2 regions of the Mesocryomonas lacus genome follow, and region 1 is predicted to be linked to the other one. Evidence: predicted binding sites of a transcription regulator. Region 1 holds the regulator's gene; the other holds the start of a gene.

Region 1 (18,986 bases):
GTCGGCCAGCTCCGCGTCACCCGCGGCCCGGACATAGGTGCCGCTGATAGCGTTCAGCTTGGCGAAGTCGAAGCGCGCCGCACCCTTGTTGATGTCGGGAATGTCGAACCAGGAGACCATCTCGGCCTCCGTCATGATCTCGGTGTCGCCATGGCTCCAGCCGAGGCGGACGAGATAGTTCTTCAGTGCTTGCGGCATGTAGCCGAGCGCGCGGTAGGCATCGACGCCGAGCGCGCCGTGGCGCTTTGACAGTTTTGCGCCGTCCTCGCCGTGGATCAGCGGGATATGCGCCATGACAGGCACGTCCCAGCCCATCGCCTGATAGATCAGCGTCTGGCGCCCGGCATTGGTCAGGTGGTCGTCGCCGCGGATGATGTGGGTGACGCCCATGTCGTGGTCGTCGACGACGACGGCATGCATGTAGGTCGGCGAGCCGTCGGAGCGCAGCAGCACGAAATCGTCGAGATCGCGGTTGGGGAAGCGGACCTCGCCTTGCACCTGGTCGTGCACGACGGTCTCGCCCTCCTGCGGGGCCTTCAGCCGGATCACCGGCTTGACGCCCTCGGGGGCCTCGGACGGGTCGCGGTCGCGCCAGCGGCCGTCATAGCGGGGCGGCTGCTTGTTGGCGCGGGCGGTCTCGCGCATCTCCTCGAGCTCGGCCTGGCTGGCATAGCAGCGGTAGGCCTTGCCGGCGGCGAGGAGTTGTTCGGCGACCTCGCGGTGGCGGGCGGCGCGCTCGAACTGCGAGACCGGCGGCTCGTCGGCGTCGAGGCCGAGCCAGGAGAGGCCCTCGATGATCGCGACGACGGCGGCCTCGGTCGAGCGCTCGCGGTCTGTGTCCTCGATGCGCAGCAGCATCTTGCCGCCCATGCGCCGGGCATAGAGCCAGTTGAACAGCGCGGTGCGGGCGCCGCCGATGTGCAGATAGCCGGTCGGCGAGGGCGCGAAACGGGTGACGACGGTCATGGCGGTTCCAGTGCGGCAAATGGGTGCGGACGCACGATCTTTGCGGTCGGCTTTTCCGTGGGGCTGTGTAGCATAGGCCGGGAGAGAGACAAGGCAGGGCCCGGTCGCTTCGGAGGCAAGCATGGCCATCGCCGACGCAGCAGAGCCGAGGGCTGGCGGGCGACGCCGGAGAGGCCTGTGGCGCCGGCTCCTCGGCCTGACAGGAGATGCCCGGTCAGGCAAAGGCATCGCGCTCGGCAGCCGTCTGAGGAACACAGGTGCCCGCGTCGTCGCTTGGATGATCCGGCAGCGCGAGATCGAGGCGGAGGCGCGCAGCGGCTTCTTCCTGGTGCCGGGCGGGATGATGCTCGGCATCGCTCTGTTCTACGCCGCAGGGTGGCGACCGCCGATCCCCGTCGCGGTTGCTGCTTGCCTGCCGCTGCTCCTCGGCGCGGTGATGCTCGGCCCGCGCAAGGCGACGGGCGCGGCGTGCCTGCTGGCGGGTTTCGTCGCCGCGGGCTTCGGCTTGTCCGGCTATGAGCTGGCGCGGACGAAAACCGTTCTCTTCTCAGGCGAGGCGACGGTGCGGATCGTCGGCCGTGTCGAGGGACGCGAGCTGGACGAGCGGGGGCGGCTGCGCTACCGCGTGGCCATCGAGACCACCGAGCGGCCGGTGCTGTCGCGCCCGCCGGGGATCGCCGAGATTCTCGTTTCCAGCCGGCACACGCCGATCCCCGTCGGCGGCCGCTATGCCGGGCTGGTGCGGCTGCGGGCGCCGTCCGGCCCCGCCTTTCCCGGCGGCTACGACTTCAGTTTCGGCAACTACTTCGACGGCGTCGGCGCCAACGGATTTGCCTTGGGGCCGCCGGATCCGCCGGGAGCCGGCGCAAGCCCGACGGGGAAAGCCGCCGGCGAACGTATCCTGGCGCTGCGGCTGTCGATGAGCGAGCGCATCCGCAGCGTCATCGGCGGACCGGCGGGGACGGTAGCGGCGGCGCTCATCACCGGCGACCGGGCCGGCATTCCCGACGAGATCGAGCTCTGGCTGCGCACCACCGGCCTGTCGCACGTGCTGTCGATCTCCGGCCTGCACATGGCGCTGGTCGCGGGGTTTGCGATGTTCCTCGTGCGCGCCGGCCTCGCGGCGATTCCGGGCGTCGCGCTGCGCTGGCCGATCAAGAAGTTTGCGGCGGTGGCGGCGCTCGGTGCCGTCACTTTCTACATCCTCCTGTCCGGGCGGAACGTCGCGGCGGACCGCTCCTACCTCATGCTGGCGATCATGCTGGTGGCGATCCTCGTCGACCGGGCGGCGATCACGCTGCGCAGCGTGGCTCTCGCGGCGATCGTCGTCCTTTCGATGACGCCGCACGCGCTGGTGACGGCAAGCTTCCAGATGTCGTTCGGCGCGACGGCCTCGCTCGTCGGCGTCTACGGCCATGTCGCGCGGGCACGGGCGCGGCGACAGGTGGACGCGCCGCCGGCGGGTCGGGCGAGGCGGCTCGTGGTGTTCCTGATCGGGCTCGGCGCCTCGTCGCTCATCGCCGGCACCGCGACGGGCCCGTTCGCGTCCTATCATTTCCAGCGGATGGCGCCTTTCGGCCTGTTCGCCAATCTTCTGGCGCTGCCGCTGTTCTCGGTGTGGATCATGCCACTGGCGCTCTGCGCGGTCGTCGCCATGCCTTTCGGCCTGGATGCTGTGTTCCTGATCCTGATGGGGCAGGGATTGAAACTCGTCTTCGGCATTGCCCACTTCCTGCACGACCATCTGCCGGACACGCCGACCGGGCTGCTGACCCCGGAAGGACTGGTGCTGCTGTCGCTGGCGCTGCTGCTGGCCTGCTTCCTCGCCAGCGGCCTGCGTTGGCTGGCCTTGCCGGTGGCCGCGCTCGGGCTCGTACTGGCGCCGGCGACAGGGCCGCGGCCCGAACTCCTGGTGTTCGAAGACGGACGCGAGCTGGCGCTGATCGGGGCGGGGTACGTGCTGATGCCGTTGCGGCCGAAGCCGAACGCGTTCGTGCTGACGCAGTGGCAGAGGGCTTTTCCGGACGGCGCTCAGCCGCTGGACACAGGCGTGCCATCGCGCGCCGGCGTGCGACCGGACGCCGGTGTGCCACCAGACCCGAGTGCGGCGGGATTTCGCTGCGAAGCTTTAGAGCCAGAGGGTGGTGTCGCGACCAAGAGATCCTCGCCCTCGGCTGCCGTCCCTCAACTCTTACGGTCGACGCCGCCGCTCACTGGCGAGCCCGCAGCGCCTGTCATCGACGGAAAGTCGTTGACGCCGGCAGTACCGGCCGTCCCGGCGAAGCGGGCGTCCCGGCCGATGCGGATCTGCCGGGCGACGACGCGGAGCGGGCTGAGGGTGGTCTGGACCGACGATTATCGCCAGATCGGTACGGCTTGCGACAGCGCGGACGTCGCCATCGTCGCACGGGCGGCGCGGCGCGAGGCGTGCCGCTCGGGCGCCGTGCTGGTGACGCTGCGCACGCTGCGGCGGACCGGTTCGCTCGCCATCTCCCGCTCTGCTGCAACGGGCCACGCCGAGATCTCCGCCTCGATCGCGCCGGTGCCGGAGCCGTGGCAAGTGCAGCGGCTGGCACCTTGGCCGGAGACCTGGCGGCGGGCGGTTGAGAGTACGCCGGAGAAGCCGCGGCCGTGATGCGGGGCGTTGGGATGCAAGGTTAGGCGTTCGCGGGCGGCCCCCTCATCGGCCTGCCGGCCACTTCTCCCCGGAGGGGCGAAGAAGGCGGTTTTGAGCGTGGCGGCAGGGGTGCTGCCGGCGTCGGATGCTCGCGGGGCCGACTAGATTCTTCTCCCCTGTGGGGAGAAGGTCGCGGCAGCGGGATGAGGGGGGCGGCGCGGGGCTTGTGGGTGGGCCCCCGCAACGCCGCTAACCGCCCCCCAGCCCGCCTCAGTATTTGCGGATCAGGCCGACGAGCTTGCCCTGGACCTTGATGCGCTCGGAGCCGAAGCTGCGGGTCTCGTAGGCGGGGTTGGCGGCCTCGAGCGAGATGGTGTCGCCGCGGCGGCGGAAGCGCTTGAGGGTCGCCTCCTCGTCGTCGACGAGGGCCACCACGATCTCGCCGCCTTGCGCGGTGTCGCCCCGGCGGATGACAACGGTATCGCCGTCGAGGATGCCGGCCTCGATCATCGAATCGCCCTTTACCTCCAGCGCGTAATGCTCGCCGCCGCCCAGCATGTCCGGCGGCACGAAGATCTGGCTGCCGCTCTGCTGGATGGCCGAGATCGGCACGCCGGCGGCGATGCGGCCCATCAGCGGGATGCCGACCGGTTCGCTGTCGTTGGCGGCCGGGCGAATGCGCTTGGGCAAAGGCTCGACGGACGTCTCCGCGATGGGCTCGCGGCGGGGCGCGACGGGCTCGGCGTCGGCGCTTTTTGCCTTGGCCGGCGCGACCGAGTCCGGCAGCTTCAGGACTTCCAGTGCCCGGGCGCGGTTCGGCAGACGGCGGATGAAGCCGCGCTCTTCCAGCGCGGTAATCAGTCGGTGGATGCCGGACTTGGAGCGGAGATCCAGCGCATCCTTCATCTCGTCGAAGGACGGCGGCACGCCCAGTTCCTGCAATCTCCCATGGATGAACATCAGGAGATCGTGCTGCTTGCGCGTCAGCATTTCCGGCGATCCTTGTTAAAACAAAACCTGAACAAAGCTATCTGTTCTAGTTGTGTTCTGCAAGAGCCGGAAGCTTAGTCGAGCGCGATGTAGCGGCAGGAATCGCCGGATTTGGCCGCTGGCGCATGGGGTTCTCGCAAGAGGAGAACATTGGCCCGGGCATAGACCGAGAGGAGCGACGAATCCTGGCGCCCGAAAGGCGTGACGATCGGCACGACCGCCTGCGATTCGCCAAGCGTCGCCCGGATGAAGTCGGCGCGCTGGTCGTTCGCCGGCATGTCGGCACCGAGGATGGCCTCGCGGTAGAGCGGGCTGGCCGGGGCGCCGGTAAGGGCATGAACGAGGGGCTTCAGGAACAAGGTCGCGGCGACCATCGAGGAGGCGGGGTTGCCGGGAAGGCCGATGAGCCGGGTGCGGCCGATGCGACCGGCCATCAGCGGCTTGCCCGGCCGCATGGCGACCTTCCAGAAATCGAGCGCGACGCCGCGGGCGGCGAAGACCTTGCCGACGAGGTCGTGGTCGCCGACCGAGGCGCCGCCGATGGTGACGAAGATGTCGACGGCGTCGGTGACGGCGCGGTCGAGGAGGGCGCCGATCTCGGCCTCGTCGTCGCGGGCGATGCCGTAGTCAAGCGCCTCGCCGCCGGCGGCCTCGACCATGGCGGCGACCCCGAAAGTATTGGAGGCGACGATCTGCGAGGGGCCGACCGGCTCGCCGGGCATGACCAGCTCGTCGCCGGTGGCAAGGATCGCGATGCGCGGACGGCGCAGCACGGTGAGCCGCGGATGGCCGCCGCTCGCCGCCAGGGCGATCGTGCCGGCGCCAAAACGCGTGTTCGCCTTGATGAGCGTGTCACCCTTCGAGAAGTCGGCGCCGGCCTTGCGGATGTGGCGGCCGCGCATGGCTGGCTCCAGCGGCAGCATGGTGGTGACTGTGGGCCGCTCGGCGTTCTCCTGGATGAGGATCGCATTGGCCCCGTCCGGCACCGGCGCGCCGGTGAAGATCCGGACGGTCTCGCCCGGAGCAACGCTGCCCTCGAAGGCGCGCCCGGCGGCGGATTCGCCGATGACCGTCAGCGGCTGGAAAGGGCCGGCCGTATCGTCGGCGCGCACGGCGTAGCCGTCCATGGCGGAGGCGTCAAAGTCGGGCTGGGTGCGCAGAGCGGGCAAGTCGGCGGCAAGGATGCGGCCGCGCGCAGCGCGCAGCGGCACGGTCTCGGTCTCCTTCACCGCGACGGCGTCCTGCATCAGCGCGGCGAAGGCGTCGGCGACGGAAATCATGCCGACCAGTCACCGGAGCGGCCGCCGGATTTGGCAAGCACCCGGATCGCGGAGATCTGCATGCCGCGATCGACCGCCTTGGCCATGTCGTAGATGGTGAGGCAAGCGACGCTGACGGCGGTCAGCGCTTCCATCTCGACGCCGGTCTTGCCGCTGAGGCGGACCGTCGCGGTGACGCGCAGGCCCGGCAATGCGGGCTCGGCGGCGATGTCGACGGCGATCTTCTCCAGCATCAAGGGATGGCAGAGCGGGATGAGGTCGGCGGTCTTCTTGGCCGCCATGATGCCGGCAAGCCGCGCGACGGCGATGACGTCGCCCTTCTTGGCGCCGCCGGCCTCGATCAGCGCCAGCGTCTCGGGGAGCATCAGCACCAGGCCCTCGGCGCGGGCCTCGCGCACGGTCTCGGCCTTGTCGCCGACATCCACCATGGTGGCGGCGCCGGTGGCGTCGAGATGGGTGAGGGCGGTCATGCGGCAGTTCCTGCGTTCGCCGAAGTAAAGGAAGCGGGGCGGGCGAGCAGGGCGCGGGTCGCGGCCTCTACGTCCGCCTTTCGCATCAGGCTTTCGCCGACGAGGAAGGTGGCGATGCCGACGCGGCCGAGCCGGGCGCAGTCCGCCGGGGTGAAGATCCCGCTCTCGCCGACGAGGATGCGATCGTCCGGCACGAGGGCCGACAGCCGCTCGGCGGTGGAGATGTCGGTCTCGAAGGTCCGGAGATTGCGGTTGTTGACGCCGAGGAGCGGCGAGCGGAGTTTCAGCGCGCGCTCGGTTTCTGCCTCGTCGTGCACCTCGACCAGCACGTCCATGCCGAGGTCCATCGCCACCGCCTCGAGCTCGGCGGCGCAGCTGTCGTCGATCGCGGCCATGATGAGGAGGATCGCGTCGCCACCCCAGGCGCGGGCTTCGAACACCTGGTAGGGGTCGAACATGAAATCCTTGCGCAGCGCCGGCAGAGAGCAGGCGGCGCGGCCCTCGGTGAGGAAGCTCGGCTGGCCCTGGAAGGACGGCGCGTCGGTGAGGATGCTGAGGCAAGCGGCGCCGCCGCGCTCGTAGGCACATGCGAGAGCTGGCGGATCGAAATCGGCGCGGATGAGGCCTTTCGACGGGCTGGCCTTCTTGATCTCGGCGATGAGGGCGACGTCGCCCGCCGCGTGCTTGCGGCGGATCGCCTGCGTGAAGCCGCGCACCGAGTCGGCGGCGCGGGCATGAGCCTCCATCTCGGCCAGTGGCAGGCGCGCCTTGGCGGCGGCGATTTCTTGGCGCTTGTAGGTCTCGATCGCCTTCAGGATGTCGGTCATGCCGGTTCTCCGATGCGCTGGGTGACGCCGATCAGCCGGTCGAGCGCCGCGCGGGCCTTTCCGGTATCGACCGAAAGGCGGGCGGCGACAAGGCCTTCGGCAAGGTCTGCGGCATGGCCGGACATGACCAGCGCGCCGGCGGCGTTAAGGAGGCAGATGTCGCGATAGCCGCCGGGAGCGCCGTCGAGAACGCCGCGAAGCTTCTCGGCGTTGTGGACGGCGTCGCCACCGCGGATCTCCGACAGGTCGGCACGGGCAAGGCCGAACTCTTCCGGCTCGATGGCGAAGCGGGAGATGACGCCGTTGCGGAGGGTGACGACATCGGTCCGGCCGCAGACGGTCATCTCGTCGAGACCGTCGCCATAGACGATCCAGGCGTTCCTGGTGCCGAGCGCCTTCAGCGTCTCGGCGATCGGCTGCAGCCACTGCTCGGCGAAGACGCCGACGAGGAGGTTCTGGACGCCGGCGGGGTTGGCGAGGGGGCCGAGCAGGTTGAAGATTGTGCGCGTGCCGAGCTCGACCCGGCTCGGGCCGACGAAGCGCATGGCGGCATGGTGCGTCGGCGCGAACATGAAGCCGAGACCGGCCTCGGCGATAACGGCGGAAATCTGCGCCGGGGTGAGGTCCACTTTGACGCCGAGCGCCATCAGGACGTCGGCGGAGCCGGAGCGCGAGGAGAGCGCCCGGTTGCCGTGCTTGGCGACCGTCAGGCCGCAGCCGGCGAGCACGAAGGCCGCGCAGGTCGAGACGTTCAGCGTGCCCGCATGATCGCCGCCGGTACCGACGATATCGATCGCGTCGTCGGGTGCCGTCACCGTCGCCATGTTGGCGCGCATCACCGAGACGGCGCCGGCGATTTCGTCGACGGTCTCGCCGCGGACCCGCAGCGCCATCAGGAAGCCGCCGATCTGCGATGGCGTCGCCTCGCCCGACATCATCACGCCGAAGGCCGCCTCGGCGTCGGCGCGGCTCAGCGCCTCGCCGCCCGCGACCTTGGCGATGTAGGGCTTCAGCGTCTGGCTCATTGCGGCATGGCCTGCGCCGCCTGGATCGCGGCGGGGTAGGAAACGACCTTGTAGGCGTCCTGCAGCACGTTGACGTAGCTTTGGACGATGTCGGACTTCATCAGCGACGCCAGCTGGCCGTCTTGGTCGGCGGGGAAGCTCGCCAACGGATCGAGCGGCGGCGCGACCTCGGTCACCTTCAGAACCAGCTTCGACGAATCGGCGGTGGCATCGGCGACGGCGGCAAGCCCGGTAGTGCCGGCGAAGACCGCGCGCGTCGCGTCATCGCCGAGTTCCTGCGCGCCGCTCTGGCGGGTGATCGAAGCGGCAACCTGCTTGGTGAGCTTCTCGGACGCGGCGATGGCGTCGATGGTCTCGCCGGCGTCGAGGCGCTTCTTCAGCGCCGCCGCGCGCTCGGCGAGCAGGCGGTCGGCCTCGGTCGCCTTCCAGTCCTCGACCACGCGCGCACGCACCTCGTCGAGCGGACGCTGGTGTGCCGGATCGACCTTGGTGACTTCGAAGAAGACGAAGCCGTTCGGGCGGACGTCCACCGGCTGGTTCTCGACGCCGATGTCGCTCTCGAAGGCGGCGGTCAGCAGCGCCGGCTGGGCGGGGATATCGGCGATCAAGCTGCCGTCCGGCGCCTGGCCGGTCTGGCTGATCGCGGGGATGGTCTTGATCGTCAGGCCGGCGCGCTCTGACGCTTCCTCGAGCGAAGCGCCACCACCGCGGGCTTCCTCATAGGTGTCGTAGGCCGAGCGGACCGCCTCGGTGGCAGAGGAGAGGGCGATCTCCTTTCGGATGGCATCCTGCACTTCGGCCAGCGGTTTCTTCACCTCGGGCTGGATCTCGGTGACGCGCAGCAGCACCGGGCCGAAAGCGCCCTCGACGGTCTCGGAAACGGCGTTGGCGGCGAGCGAGAAGGCAGCATCGGCGATCACTGGATCGGGGATGCCGTTGCGCGGCTGCAGGCCGAGCTCGGTGTCGGCGATGGTGCGGCCGCTGTCGGTGACGAGCTGGTCGAAGGTCTTGCCGGAAGCGAGTTCGGCGCGCGCGGCGTCGGCTTTGGCCTTATCGGAGTAGACGATCTGCTGGATCCGGCGACGCTCGGGCGTCGTGAATTTCTCGGTGTCCTTGGCGTAGGCGGCCTGGATCTCGGCCTCGGTCACCTTGGCGGGGTCGGCAACGGCGTCCGGCGTCAGCGCGGCATAGGAAATGGCCCGGTACTCCGGCGCGGCGTAGCGCTGCTTGCGGCCGTCGAAGTAGGCCTGCAGCACTTCGGCCGAGGGATCGGCCACCGGCTGCACCAGCGTCAGCGGCAAGGTGACGTATTCGGCGGTGCGGCGCTCGCCGTTGTAGAGGCCGAAAGCCTGCTTCACGAGGCTCGGCGTCGAAACGCCCTCGGAGATCGAATCGACGATCTGGCTCCGCACGGCCGCCTGCTCGCGGTTACGGATGAAGTCGTTCTCGCGCATGCCGACGCTCGACAGCAGCTGGCGGAAACTGTCGCGCGAGAAGCGGCCGGACGCGTCGTGGAAGGACGGATCGTCGGCGATGAGGCGGGCAAGGCGCTCCTCGGACAGGCCGAGGCCGATGTTGCGGCCTTGCTCGTCGAGCACGGCTTCTGAGATCAGCTGGTTGAGGACGCGGCGGTCGATGCCTTGCGCGACCGCTTCCTCGCGGCTCGGGCGGCGCTTCAGCTGGCGGGCGAGTTGCGCCTCGGCCTGGCGGTAGGCCAGACGGTAGTCCTGGACCTCGACGTCAGTACCGCCGGCGGAGATCACCGTGCTGGGCGCTGCGCCCGAGAAGAAGCTGGAGAAACCGGTGACGACGAAGGCGACGACGATGAGCCCCATCAGCAGTTTGGCGACCCAGCCGCCGCCGACGCTCTTGCGCATGGAGTTCATCATGTCTCGGCATCTCCGCAAGCCTTCGCCGGATCCAGCGAAGGCTGTTGTCCCGTTTGGGCGGCGGACGCACCGCCGTTCTCTTCCCGCCGGTGGACGCCGCGGCGGGACTTCACGCTCTATTAGGAAAATGCCGCGCCGGGACGCAAGCCGCCGCGTTGATTGATTTCGGGTTTCTCTGCCGCTAGGCAAGGACCACAAAGACGGGGAGCGGGAGGAAAACGGCATGCGGCAACTGATAGCGGGCAACTGGAAGATGCATGGCCTTCGCCGGGATCTGGCGGAACTGCAGGCCATGACGGAGGCCGGCGATCTCGCCTGCGACATCGCGGTCTGCTTGCCGTCGACGCTGCTGATGGCCGCCGCCGACCGCTTCGGCGACCGGCTGATGCTGGGCGGCCAGGACATCCACGTCGCCTCCCAGGGCGCCCATACCGGCGACATCTCGGCCGAGCAGATGGCGGATGCCGGCGCCCGTTGCGTCATTCTCGGGCACTCCGAAAGGCGCGAAGGCTACGACGAGAGCGACCAGCTGGTGCGGGAAAAGGCCGAGGCGGCCTGGCGCTGCGGGCTGATCGCCATCGTCTGCATCGGCGAGACCGATGCCGAGCGCCTTGCCGGCACGACACTCGACGTGCTCGGCACCCAGCTCGCCGGCTCGCTGCCGGACAGCCTGGACGTCGCCCGGCTCGTCATCGCCTATGAGCCGATCTGGGCGATTGGCACCGGCAAGACGCCGACGGTCGAGGATGTACGGGCGGCGCATGCCTTCATGCGCAAGGCGCTGAGCGACCGGTTCGGGGCCGAGACCGGTGCGGCGATCCGCCTTCTCTACGGCGGGTCGGTCAAGCCGGCGAACGCTTCCGAACTCCTGGCTATCGACAATGTCGACGGCGCGCTGGTCGGGGGCGCGAGCCTGAAGGCCACGGATCTCGTGGCGATCTGCAAGGCGGCGCGGCCGGCCTGACGGCAGCGGACGCGCGAAAGCGTTTGGAATAAGCTCGCCCCTCCTATATGAGGCGCGCGTCCCCTGAAGAAGTCGTGTGCGAAGCGGATCAATGACTACAGTTCTTATTATCGTCCATCTGATGATCGTGCTCGCACTGATCGTCGTCGTCCTGCTGCAGCGCTCGGAAGGCGGGGCGCTCGGTATCGGCGGCGGCGGTGGTGGTCTGATGACCGCCCGCGGCGCGGCCAACGCGCTGACCCGGACGACCGCGATCCTCGCCGCGGCCTTCTTCATCACCTCGCTGGCGCTGGGCCTCACCGCCCGTTACGGCTCGCAGCCGACCGACATCCTCGATCGCCTCCCGGCGAACCAGGGCGGCACCACCGGTTCCGGCAGCGGCAACCTGCTCGACCAGCTGGGCGGCCTACCGGCCACGGCACCCGCCGTCGCGCCGACGACGACAGATGCCGCGACGCCGGCAGCGCCCGATGCCGCTGTGACCCCGCCCGTCACGCCGCCGCAGCCGGCTCCCTCGGCCAGCACGCCGACGGCACCAGCGACAACGGCCCCGACCGACCCGACTTCGACACCAGCCGAGAGCACGGCTCCCGCCAGCGAGGCGCCGTCGACCACGTCGCCGGCTGCGGACACGCCGTCCAGCGACGCCCCGGCATCGTCGACGGGCAGCCCGGCGACCGGAACCTCGGCACCGGCAACGGGAACCTCGGCACCGGCGACGGAGACACCGTCCAGCCCGGCAACTACTACGACGCCCGCCCAGTAAGGCGGACAGACAAGACAGCCACCGACAGGGCGCTCCGAGCGCCCTGTTTCGTTTTGAGGCCGAGTTTCTGACTGGCCGAATCGACTTCTAGCGGTTATCGGGAAGGCCCATGGCGCGATACATCTTCATTACCGGCGGCGTGGTTTCCTCTTTGGGAAAAGGCATCGCCTCGGCAGCCCTTGGGGCTCTCCTGCAGGCCCGTGGCTACCGTGTCCGGCTGCGCAAGCTCGATCCCTACCTCAACGTCGATCCGGGCACGATGAGCCCGACGCAGCACGGCGAGGTGTTCGTCACCGACGACGGCGCCGAGACCGACCTCGACCTTGGGCACTACGAGCGCTTCACCGGCCGCCCGGCCAACAAGATGGACAACATCACGACGGGCCGGATCTACAAGGACATCATCGCCCGGGAGCGCCGCGGCGACTATCTCGGCGCGACCGTCCAGGTCATTCCGCACGTCACCGACGCGATCAAGAATTTCGTGCTCGACGGCAATGAGGAGTTCGACTTCGTGCTCGTCGAGATCGGCGGCACGGTCGGCGACATCGAGGCGATGCCCTTCGTCGAGGCGATCCGTCAGCTCGGCAACGACCTGCCGCGCAACGGCGCGATCTACGTCCACCTGACCTTGATGCCCTACATCGCCACCGCCGGCGAGCTGAAGACCAAGCCGACGCAACACTCCGTCAAGGAACTGCGTTCGATCGGCATCCAGCCCGACATCCTCCTCGTGCGCGCCGACCGGCCGATCCCGGTCGAGGAACGGCGCAAGATGAGCCTCTTCTGCAACGTCCGCGAGACCGCGGTGATCCAGGCGCTTGACGTCGCCTCGATCTACGACGTGCCGAACGCCTATCACCAGGAAGGCCTCGACACCGAGGTGCTCGCCGCTTTCGGCATCGACCCCGCGCCGAAGCCGAAGCTCGAGCGCTGGAACCAGATCTCGCACGGCATCCACAATCCCGAGGGCGAAGTCACCATCGCCATCGTCGGCAAGTACACGGGCCTGAAAGACGCGTACAAGTCGCTGATCGAGGCGCTGCAGCACGGCGGCATCGCCAACAAGGTGCGCGTGAAGCTCGACTGGATCTCGTCCGAAGTGTTCGAGGCCGAGGATCCGACGCCCTATCTCGACCGGGTCAACGGCATCCTGGTGCCCGGCGGCTTCGGCGAGCGCGGTGCCGAGGGCAAGATCCTGGCGGCGAAGTTCGCGCGGGAGCACGAAGTGCCGTATTTTGGCATCTGCTTCGGCATGCAGATGGCGGTGATCGAGGCCGCGCGTTCGCTGGCCGGGATCCACAACGCCGATTCCACCGAGTTCGGCCCGACGTCGGAGCCGCTGGTCGGCCTGATGACCGAATGGATGCGCGGCAACGAGCTGGAGCAGCGGGCGCGCGAGGGCGATCTTGGCGGCACGATGCGGCTCGGTTCCTACCAGGCCTCGCTTGCCGCGGGCTCGCGCATTGCCGGGATCTACGGGGCAACCGAGATCGTCGAGCGCCACCGCCACCGCTACGAGGTGAACCGCGACTACCGCGAGCGTCTCGAGGCGGCCGGCATGGTCTTTGCCGGCATGTCGCCGGACGGCCTCCTGCCGGAGACGGTCGAATTCCCCGACCATCCCTGGTTCATCGGCGTACAGTACCACCCCGAGCTGAAGTCACGGCCGTTCGAGCCGCACCCGCTGTTCTCGTCCTTCATCGCCGCCGCGCTCGAACGCTCGCGGCTGGTCTGATGGCAGGCGTCGCTTCGGTGGCGCCGCGCCGTCTCGATCATCTGGTGTTGCCGGTGGACTCGCTCGCCGGGTCGCGTGCCTTCTTCGAGGCGCTCGGCTTCACCGTCGCGCCGGACGCCGTCCATCCCTTCTGCACGGCGAACGCCTGCGTGTTCTTCGCCGACGGCACCTATCTGGAGCCGCTCGCGGTAGCGGACGCGAACCGCTGTGCGACTGAAGCGCTGGCGGGCAATGTGTTCGTCGCCCGCGACCGGGCGTTTCGGGCTCGGCGCGGTGCACCCGGCTTTTCGGGCATCGCCTTCGCCTCGGAGGATGCCGAGGCCGACCGTGCGGCCTTCTCGGCGGCGGGGCTCGCCGATGGCGAAATCTTCGAATTCTCGCGAGTGTTCCAGGCGGCGGGGACGGAGCGGCGCCTGACATTTCGGCTTGCCTTCGCCCAGGACCGGAGGGTGCCGGACCTCTTCTTTTTCACTTGCCAGGCGATGGCGCCGAAAGGCGACCGGTCGGCGCTTAGCCGCCATGCGAACGGCGTCAGCGGGCTGGCACGGCTGGTGCTGTCGGAGCCACGGTCGGACGACTATGCCGCTTTCATCGGGGACGTCACCGCCGGCGCCGAGGTGATCGCCATCGCAGACGGGCTTTCGGTGGCGCTCGGGCAAAGCGGGTTCGAGGTGCTGGGTGCCGAGGGCATGGCGGAACGCTATGGCCGGCGCCGGGACGGCGAGCGCGGGTTGCGGTTCGAGGGCGTGGTGCTGAGGGTGCCGTCGCTGGCGGCGGTTCAGGCGCTTATGGACGTCGCCGGTCTCCGCGGTCGCCGGCTGGGCGAGCGGCTGGTGGTCGATCTCCTCGGTTCGGACAACGGGTTCATCGCCTTCGAGGAAGGCTGAGCACGCGCCGCAGCACTGGCCGCTCGCCGCAGGGCCGGTTCACGATTTTCCCGAAACGAGTTCAAACTGTCGCCGGCTTGCTCTAAGAGGCTCGCGAAACAGCCGCAAAGGAGTGGGCCATGACTGCGATCATCGACATCATCGGACGCGAAATTCTCGATAGCCGCGGCAACCCGACCGTCGAGGTCGACGTCATCCTCGACGACGGCGCGATGGGCCGCGCGGCGGTGCCGTCGGGCGCGTCGACGGGTGCGCACGAGGCGGTCGAGCTCCGCGATGGCGATGCCCGCTACATGGGCAAGGGCGTCCAGCGCGCCGTGGAAGCCGTCAACGGCGAGATTTTTGAGACTCTGGCCGGCATCGACGCGGAAGGGCAGATCCGGGTCGACCAGCTGCTGATCGAGCTCGACGGCACCGACAACAAGAGCCGCCTCGGCGCCAACGCCATCCTCGGCGTGTCGCTCGCCGTCGCCAAGGCCTCGGCCGATTCCTCCGCGCTGCCGCTCTACCGCTATGTCGGCGGCGCCTCCGCGCATGTCCTGCCGGTGCCGATGATGAACATCATCAATGGCGGCGCGCATGCCGACAACCCGATCGACTTCCAGGAATTCATGATCATGCCGGTCGGCGCGCCGACCTTCGCCGAAGGCCTGCGCATGGGCGCCGAGGTGTTCCACACTCTGAAGAAGATGCTGAAGGACGCCGGCCACAATACCAATGTCGGCGACGAGGGCGGCTTCGCGCCGAACCTTGCCTCGCCGAAGCTGGCACTCGACTTCGTGCTGCACGCGATCGAGAAGGCCGGCTACAAGCCGGGCGAGGACATCTACCTCGCGCTCGACTGCGCCTCGACCGAGTTCTTCAAGGACGGCGTCTACGACCTCGCCGGCGAAGGCCGCAAGCTCTCTCCGAACGACATGGCCGCCTACCTTGCCGAGCTCGCCGGCGCCTATCCCATCATCTCGATCGAGGACGGCATGGGCGAGGACGACTGGGCCGGCTGGAAGACGCTGAGCGACAAGATCGGCTCGTCTTGCCAGCTGGTGGGCGACGACCTGTTCGTGACCAACTCGGCGCGCCTGCGCCAGGGCATCGAGCAGGGCGTGGCCAACTCGATCCTCGTCAAGGTCAACCAGATCGGCACGCTGACCGAGACGCTCGACGCCGTCAGCGTCGCGCACCGCGCCGGCTACACCGCGGTGATGTCGCACCGTTCGGGCGAGACCGAGGATTCGACCATTGCCGATCTCTCGGTTGCCGTGAACTGCGGACAGATCAAGACCGGCTCGCTCGCTCGCTCGGACCGTACCGCCAAGTACAACCAGCTTCTGCGCATCGAGGAAGAACTCGGCGACCAGGCCGTCTATGCCGGTCGTTCGATCCTGCGCCGGCGCTAAGCCGTCAACGTCTGATCGGCTGGGCAACGAATGGAAAAGGCGGGGCTTCGGCTCCGCCTTTTTTCGTTCAGCTATGGCTGCCGTCTGGTCGTATCCGGCGGAGATCGGCAGCAGCACGTGAAGTGCGTCAGCGGACGGCCTTGCACTGGAAACTGTCGCCGCTGGCCGGCGAGAACCAGCCCATCTCGTCGCCGGTGAAGCCCGAGAGCGTGATGATGTAGTCGTCGGCGAACATCAGCGTCCACGAGCCGTCGCTGCCTTCCTGGACCTCCTCGATCGGCAAGGTCTCCGACCCGTTGTTGTAGGTGTCCGCCGTGAAGGTGAAGGTCTCGACCTCACAGTCCCAGGTCCCGATGAAAGGCATGCCGGCATCGTCAGCAGAGGCAGGTCCGGCGGTGACCAGCGTGGCGGCCAGAAGGCAAGCGAAAAGCGTCGTTCTGGCCATAGGTCATCTCCCAAAAGTTCAGCGAGCTTATAATTGGACGATACTGCGCGTCGAGAGCTGGGCGGGGGGCATTGCGTGAATTCCGCTTGCGGCACGTTTTCGAACGAGCGGTCGCAAAATCCCGCGGGCACCCCCCCGATGGCGGCACATGAAAAAGGCGCGGCCTTGCGGTCGCGCCTCCTTGCTTCGCAGTGCGTTCGAGCCTTAGCCGTGCGGCTTGAAGATCACCTTGGTGCAGGCGTCCTTTTTGTCGCGGAAGGTCTCGTAGAGGGCAGGGCCGTCTTCCAGCGAGGTCGCGCGGTGGCTGATGATGAAGGACGGGTCGATCTCGCCGTTCTGGATGCGCTGGAGCAACGGCTCCATGTAGCGCTTCATGTGGGTCTGGCCGGTCTTGATCGTCAGCCCCTTGTTCATGACGAGACCCAGCGCCACCGGACCGGACGGGCCAGCGTAGACGCCGGGCATCGAGACCGTGCCACCCGGGCGGCAGGCGAGAACCGCCTGGTTAAAGGCAAACGGGCGCTCCATCGAGACCGTGGCGGACATCACCGCCGACGACACTTTCTGCGCGAGCGTATCGGCGCCGTGCGCCTCCATGCCGACGGCCTCGATGACCGAGTCCGGCCCCTGGCCGTTGGTCATCTCCATCAGCGTTTCCTGGACGACCTGTTCGCCGAAGTCGATGGTCTCGGCACCCGCCGACCGCGCGAGGGCCAAGCGCTCCGGCACGGTGTCGATCGCGATGACGCGCTCGGCGCCCAAGAGGAAGCAGCTCTTGATGGCGAGTACGCCGACCGGGCCGCAGCCCCATACCGCGACGGTGTCGCCCGGCTGGATGTTGCAGTTCTCGGCGGCCATGTAGGCGGTCGGGAAGATGTCGGAGAGGAAGAGTACCTGCTCGTCGTCGAGACCGTCCGGGATGACGATCGGGTTCACGTCGGCATAGGGGACGCGCATGTACTCGGCTTGGCCGCCGGAGAAGCCGCCGGTGATGTGCGAGAAGCCGTAAAGGCCGGCGAGCGGATAGCCGAAAGTCTCGGCCTGAAGCTTGCCGTTCGGGTTGGTGCGCTCGCAGCACGACCAGTTGCCCCACTTGCACTGCCGGCACTCGCCGCAGGAGATGGTGAACGGCACGACAATGCGGTCACCGACCTTCAGCTTGCCCGCGGCACCGCGGCCGACTTCCATGACCTCGCCCATGGTCTCGTGGCCGAGAATGTCGCCGTGCTCCATCGTCGGCATGAAGCCGCCCATCAGGTGAAGGTCGGAGCCGCAGATCGCGCACGCCGTCACCTTGATGACGACGTCACGATCGTCCTCGATGATCGGATCGGGGACGGATTCGCAGCGGATGTCGCCCTTGCCGTGCCAGGTAAGTGCCTTCATGGAATGTCTCCTTCTGTAAGAAGGGACAAATCCTCGGGATGCGCGAGGTTGCGGTACGGTTTCGATCATTCGCGCCGGACGTCGATCCAGCGCAACGCCGTCAATCGACCGGCGAGGTCTCGCTGCCCAGTGCCTTCGTCCGGCCGAAGGCCCATTGGCGCCAGGTCAGGCGATCGCCGTAGCGCTCGAACATCGCGGACTCTTTCTGGGCGCCGAACTGCACGTAGTTGACGATCGCGACGAACAGGATGCCGCCCACCGTGTTGCCGACGATGATCGGCAAGATGAAGTTCGGCCAGAGCGACCAGAACGGGCCGTCGCCCTCGAAAGCGAGGAAGAAAACCTCGACCGAGGACGTCACGACATGGAAGAAACTGGCGACGCCGACGAAATACATCAGGAACCAGACGATCAGGATTTTTGAGATCGTGTCCATGGCCGCGTGCACCAGCCAGACCATGGAGGCGACGATCCAGCCGGCGATGAGGGCTTTCGAGAACAGCGTCAGCCCCGGTGTCTCGACGGCGTGCTCGCCGATCTTCAAGGCGATCTCGATCGCCTTCGGGTCGAGGACGTGGGCATAGGAGAGGAGGGCGGCGACCGCCACGGCGCCGATCATGTTGGCGAGGAGCACGACGCCCCAGAGGCGGAGCAGGTTGGCAAGGCTCGCGAGCTTGGTGAGGACAAGGACCACCGGCGTCAGCGTGTTCTCGGTGAACAGCTGGTAGCGGCCGATGACGATGATGAAGAAGCCGACGGGATACATCAGCGTGCCCAGAAGCCCCGGCATCTCCTCGCCGGCGGCCTCGGTGAAGATCACCTTGGCGAGGAAGCTGAGGCCGAGCGCGAAGCCGGCGGTGAGCCCGCTGAAAAACAGGAATTTCGAGCTGGCGTCGAGCTCGTGGTCGGCGGTGGCGAGAACGCGGGCGAAAATCTCCTCGAAGGCGAAATAGTCGCTGAGGGTGTCGCCGGCGGACGGGGGATTGTCCATCTGTTCGCGCGGCGACGGGGTCCGTTCCGGCGCTGCGCCTGCCAAGTCGTCCTTGCTCATGTCTCGTCCTGTTGATGGTGCCGGCGGGTGCGGCAAACCGTCCTGGCATCGGAAGGTTCAGAAGAAGTCGTGTGGCAGGGCATTTCTGCAAGGGCAACAGGCTTAACCGGGCTTTAAAGCTCGGCGTGGCAAGGTCTGCGCAATGGAGAAGCCGATGCGCACGAAACAATACCGCCAGAGCAAGATGGGCCGCCTGATCGTGCCGACGATCGCGCTGAGCTTTCTCGCCTACTTCGCCTTTCATGCGCAGAGCGGCAAGTTCGGCATGGAATCGAAAGTGCTGCTCGC
Region 2 (3,859 bases), on a different contig from region 1:
AGCCGCGGACATTCGTAAGGCGCTCGCGCTGGCAGAGAGGCTTTGACATGACCGACAAGATCGACCTCGGCGCCCTGCCACGCTTCGACGCGGCCGACTATCTGACGACGCCGGAGCGGCAGGCGGACTATCTGTCGCAAGCCCTGGAAGACGGCGACGACGCGGAAATCCGCCGCGCTTTGGGCGCCATCGCGCGCGCCCGCGGCATGACAGGCTTGGCGGAGGCGACAGCCATGAACCGCCAGAGCCTCTACGTCGCCCTCAGCGATCAAGGAAACCCGGCCTTCTCGACCGTGACGAAACTCGTCCGCGCCATGGGCCTGAAGCTGACGGTTCAGCCGCAGTAGCTACAGTCGCTACCCCGCCTTCGCCTCGAGGCTCTCCATGTCGTCGTCGGACAGGCCGAAATGGTGGCCGATCTCGTGGATCAGCACGTGCGCGACGAGGGTGCCGAGGCTTTCCTCGTGCTCGGACCAGTAGTCGAGAATCGGCCGGCGGTAGAGGAGGATGCGGTTCGGCATCATGCCGGTGCCGCCGAGGTCGAAATCGGCGACCGGCCGCCCCTCGAACAGGCCGAGAATGTCGAAGGCGCTTTCGAGCCCCATCTCCTCCACCACTGCGTCCTCGGGAAAATCGGCGACGTAGAACTGGATCTCGCCCGATAGCTTGCGGAACTCGGCCGGCAGGTTGGCATAGGCCTCCAGCGCCAGGGCCTCGATCTCGTCGAGACTCGGCGCCATCCGCCGTCCCCAGTCGCCCGTCTGATCCAGCTTGGCCATTCCGATTCCTTTGTCTGTCCCGGCAGAGATAGGTCACGTTCCGGTGGTGTGCGAGGGTTTTCGCGATGCGGCCGCCCGGCGGCAGGATTGACAGGCGGAAGGGCGGTTTTGCGGGCTCCGGAGCCGCTCCTTGGGCCCTCGACCGGCCAAACCGCCTATAGGACGAATATCCTTAATATTCAGGATATCCAACGGTTTGTGGCGCAGACTGAATCACATCAAGGAAGATAGTCCACAAAAAGACTCCGCTTGACTCTCAAGGGGCCCTCTGGAATCCATAGGAACATACAGGGAACAACGTCCCTTGTGAGGGAACGGATGCTCTCCGGGAGAGAGCGGGAACGACCAGGCTTGCGTCTGGCCGAGGGAGATTGTCATGCCGAAAACCCCGCTTCTTCCCGGCCGGACCGCCACGGCCGCGACGCTGGCTGACCTGCAGGAGCGCATCGCGCGGATCGAGGGACGCCCGGTGCACCGGCTGGTGCCGGCGACGGGGCCTGAGCGGCCGGCCGGGCTGCGCGACGGACCATCCGCACAGGTCCCCAGTCCGGCAGCGGTCTTCGACGCCGCGGCGTGGGCGCGGCCGGCCGGATTGGCTGCGCCTCTGGCGGCACAGGACGAGGCCGCCGGGCCCGGCTTTGCGGGCCTCGCCGCCAGCCTGCGCCTGCCCGGACTGACCGAGATCCATGTCGACGACACCCGCGGCAGCGGCAGCGGCGCCGGTTTCGTGCTGGCGCTGGCCGTGCTGTTCGGCGCGCGGGCCAGCCGTCCGGCGCTGTGGATCGGCGCCAATCTCGGCTTTTCCGAGGGCGGGATGCCGTATCTTCCCGGCCTTTCAGGCCACGGGCTCACGGCCGGCGCTCTGCTTCTGGTGCGCACCCGCCGGCTGGAGGAGGCGATCTGGGCCGGCGAGGAGGCCGCTCGTTCGGCCGCCGCCGCGCTGACCATCCTCGAGGTCCGCGGCAATCCCGGCCGGCTCGGGCTTGAGGGAACGCGCCGCCTGCACGTGCGGGCGCGCGACGCCGGCACGCCGCTTCTCCTTCTGCGCCAGAGCGGCCGGGCCGAGGCCACCGCCGCGCCGCTCCGGCTGCGCATCGCGCCCGCGCCTGCCGCCGATGTCACCGGGATCGGCGACGGCACCAAACTCATCGGCCACCCCGTCTTTGCCATCACCGTCGAGAAATCCCGCGACGGCCGCCCGTACCACCTGCTCCTGGAATGGAACCCGCATGAACGCCGTTTTCAAGCACCCGCCGAGCCGCATTCTCGCGATCGCGCTGCCCTTCCTGTCGACCGACCGGATCCGGCGCGACCGGCTGGGACGCTCTTGGCGCTCCGACGCGCGTCCTGAGGCCGGTGGTCCCGGCCCGCGGACGGGCAGCCCCGAGCGGCCGGGTGCCGGAACGCCGGCGGACGCGGCTGACGGACCGGCGCCGCTGGTGCTCTACGAGCGCCTTGCCCAGGCCGACCGCATCTCGGCGCTCTGCGAACAGGCGACGGCACTCGGCCTGCAGCGCGGGCTTGGCCTTGCCGAAGCGCGCGCCCGGTTTCCAGGCCTCGACATCCAGCCCGCCGACCCCGCCGCCGACCGGCGCCTGCTCGCCGCCATCGCCGACTGGTGCGACCGCTACACGCCGCTGGTGGCGCTCGATGCGCCGCGCGGCCTGCTGCTCGACATTTCCGGTTGCGCGCATCTCTTCGGCGGCGAGACGGCGCTGCGCGACGACCTCGCCGGCCGCCTGACGCGCCAGGGATTTGCCGCCGCCACCGCGATCGCCCAGCAGGCCGGCACCGCTCTGGCGCTGGTCGACGGTGCGCCCGGCAGCCAGCTCGACCAGGGCGGCGAGGCCGAAGCGCTCGCCCCCCTGTCGATCCGCACGCTGCGGCTCGCTGGCGATCTCGCCGCGATGCTGGAGCGGCTCGGCCTGAAGACCATCGGGGACATCGCGGCGCTGCCCCGCGCCAGCCTCACCCGCCGCTTCGGCGCCGAGCTTCTGGAGCGGCTGGATGCCGCCATGGGCACGGCGCGCCGGCCGATCAGCCCGCGCCTCGCCATCCCCGCCCTCATCGCCGAGCGGCGCTTTGCCGAGCCGATCAGCCAGGTCGAGGACATCCAGCGGATCATCCTGCTCCTCGCCGACCGGCTGGCGGCCCTTTTGGAAAAGCGCGGCGAAGGCGCCCGCCAGCTGGAACTGGCGCTGTTCCGGGTCGACGGCGCGGTGGAGCGGCTCGCCGTCTCGGCCTCGGCGCCGATCCGCGCGTCGGGACGCATCGGCGTTCTCTTCCGCGAGCGGCTGAAGGGGTTCGGCGACGAGCGCGACATCGGCTTCGGCTACGACCTCGTCCGCCTCTCGGTGGTGAAGGCGGAGGCGATGGCCGAATGCCAGGCGGACCTCGCGCCGCCGAGCGCGGCGACCGGCGACCTGCAAGGCTTGATCGACCGCATCGGTGCCCGGCTCGGCGAGAGCGCCGTGCTCGGCATGGAGCCGGTCGACAGCCATTGGCCGGAGCGCGCCATGCGCCTTGCCCCGGTCATCCCCGGCGCTGCGCCAGCAGCGCCCGGCGCTGCGTCCGCGGTGGCGGGCACTAGGTCAGCTGTGGCGGGCGCTGCGTCCGCGGTGCCGCGCGCTGCCGCAGCCGCGCCTGGCATGGCGTCCACGGCGCTGGCCCCTGCTTCGGCGAATGCGGCGGGCGCGGTACCGGAAACGGCCTCTGGTACTGTTTCATCCGCGGCCGCGGAGAGTCGCGCCGAAACCTTGCCGGATGACAAAAAGTCCGCCGCCTTGCAGAGCCCCGTGCGCAAGGGACGCGCTGCGCCGCGGCCGGAGACGGCGATCGTCCTGCACCCGTTCGACGGGCTGCGGCCGGTGCGGCTGTTGCCGGTGCCCGAGCCGGTGGAGGCAACCTTCGCCGTCCCCGACGGCGTGCCTCTGAACTTTCGCTGGCGCCGGGCGCTGCATGTCGTGCGCAAGTTCGAGGGGCCGGAGCGGATAGCGCCGGAATGGTGGCGCGGCGAAGCCGAGCGGACGCGCGACTATTTCCGCATCGAGGATGCCGACGGCCGTCGCTACTGGCTGTTC

The links. The regulator LexA, encoded in region 1, represses DNA repair genes until DNA is damaged. The targets are predictions, from matches to a motif close to TGTTCNNNNTGTGTTCNG.
Region 2: the regulator LexA is predicted to act here: its motif matches at 1,059-1,076, upstream of ACZLZQ_RS18850 (ImuA family protein).

The regions. Positions count from the first base shown of each region.
Region 1 is NZ_JBUZWF020000004.1:514,703-533,688, reverse strand. It holds gene gltX (glutamate--tRNA ligase) at 1-966, opposite strand, end outside; gene ACZLZQ_RS16725 (ComEC/Rec2 family competence protein) at 1,088-3,601, shown strand; gene lexA (transcriptional repressor LexA) at 3,854-4,543, opposite strand; gene ACZLZQ_RS16715 (molybdopterin molybdotransferase MoeA) at 4,648-5,862, opposite strand; gene moaC (cyclic pyranopterin monophosphate synthase MoaC) at 5,850-6,323, opposite strand; gene trpC (indole-3-glycerol phosphate synthase TrpC) at 6,320-7,150, opposite strand; gene trpD (anthranilate phosphoribosyltransferase) at 7,147-8,175, opposite strand; gene ACZLZQ_RS16695 (peptidylprolyl isomerase) at 8,172-10,064, opposite strand; gene tpiA (triose-phosphate isomerase) at 10,288-11,028, shown strand; gene secG (preprotein translocase subunit SecG) at 11,120-11,794, shown strand; gene pyrG (CTP synthase) at 11,904-13,532, shown strand; gene ACZLZQ_RS16675 (VOC family protein) at 13,532-14,419, shown strand; gene eno (phosphopyruvate hydratase) at 14,539-15,816, shown strand; gene ACZLZQ_RS16665 (hypothetical protein) at 15,944-16,261, opposite strand; gene ACZLZQ_RS16660 (zinc-dependent alcohol dehydrogenase) at 16,466-17,647, opposite strand; gene ACZLZQ_RS16655 (formate/nitrite transporter family protein) at 17,748-18,698, opposite strand; gene ACZLZQ_RS16650 (FtsB family cell division protein) at 18,853-18,986, shown strand, end outside.
Region 2 is NZ_JBUZWF020000005.1:344,888-348,746, forward strand. It holds gene ACZLZQ_RS18840 (addiction module antidote protein) at 48-347, shown strand; gene ACZLZQ_RS18845 (metallopeptidase family protein) at 357-779, opposite strand; gene ACZLZQ_RS18850 (ImuA family protein) at 1,156-2,130, shown strand; gene ACZLZQ_RS18855 (Y-family DNA polymerase) at 2,066-3,859, shown strand, end outside.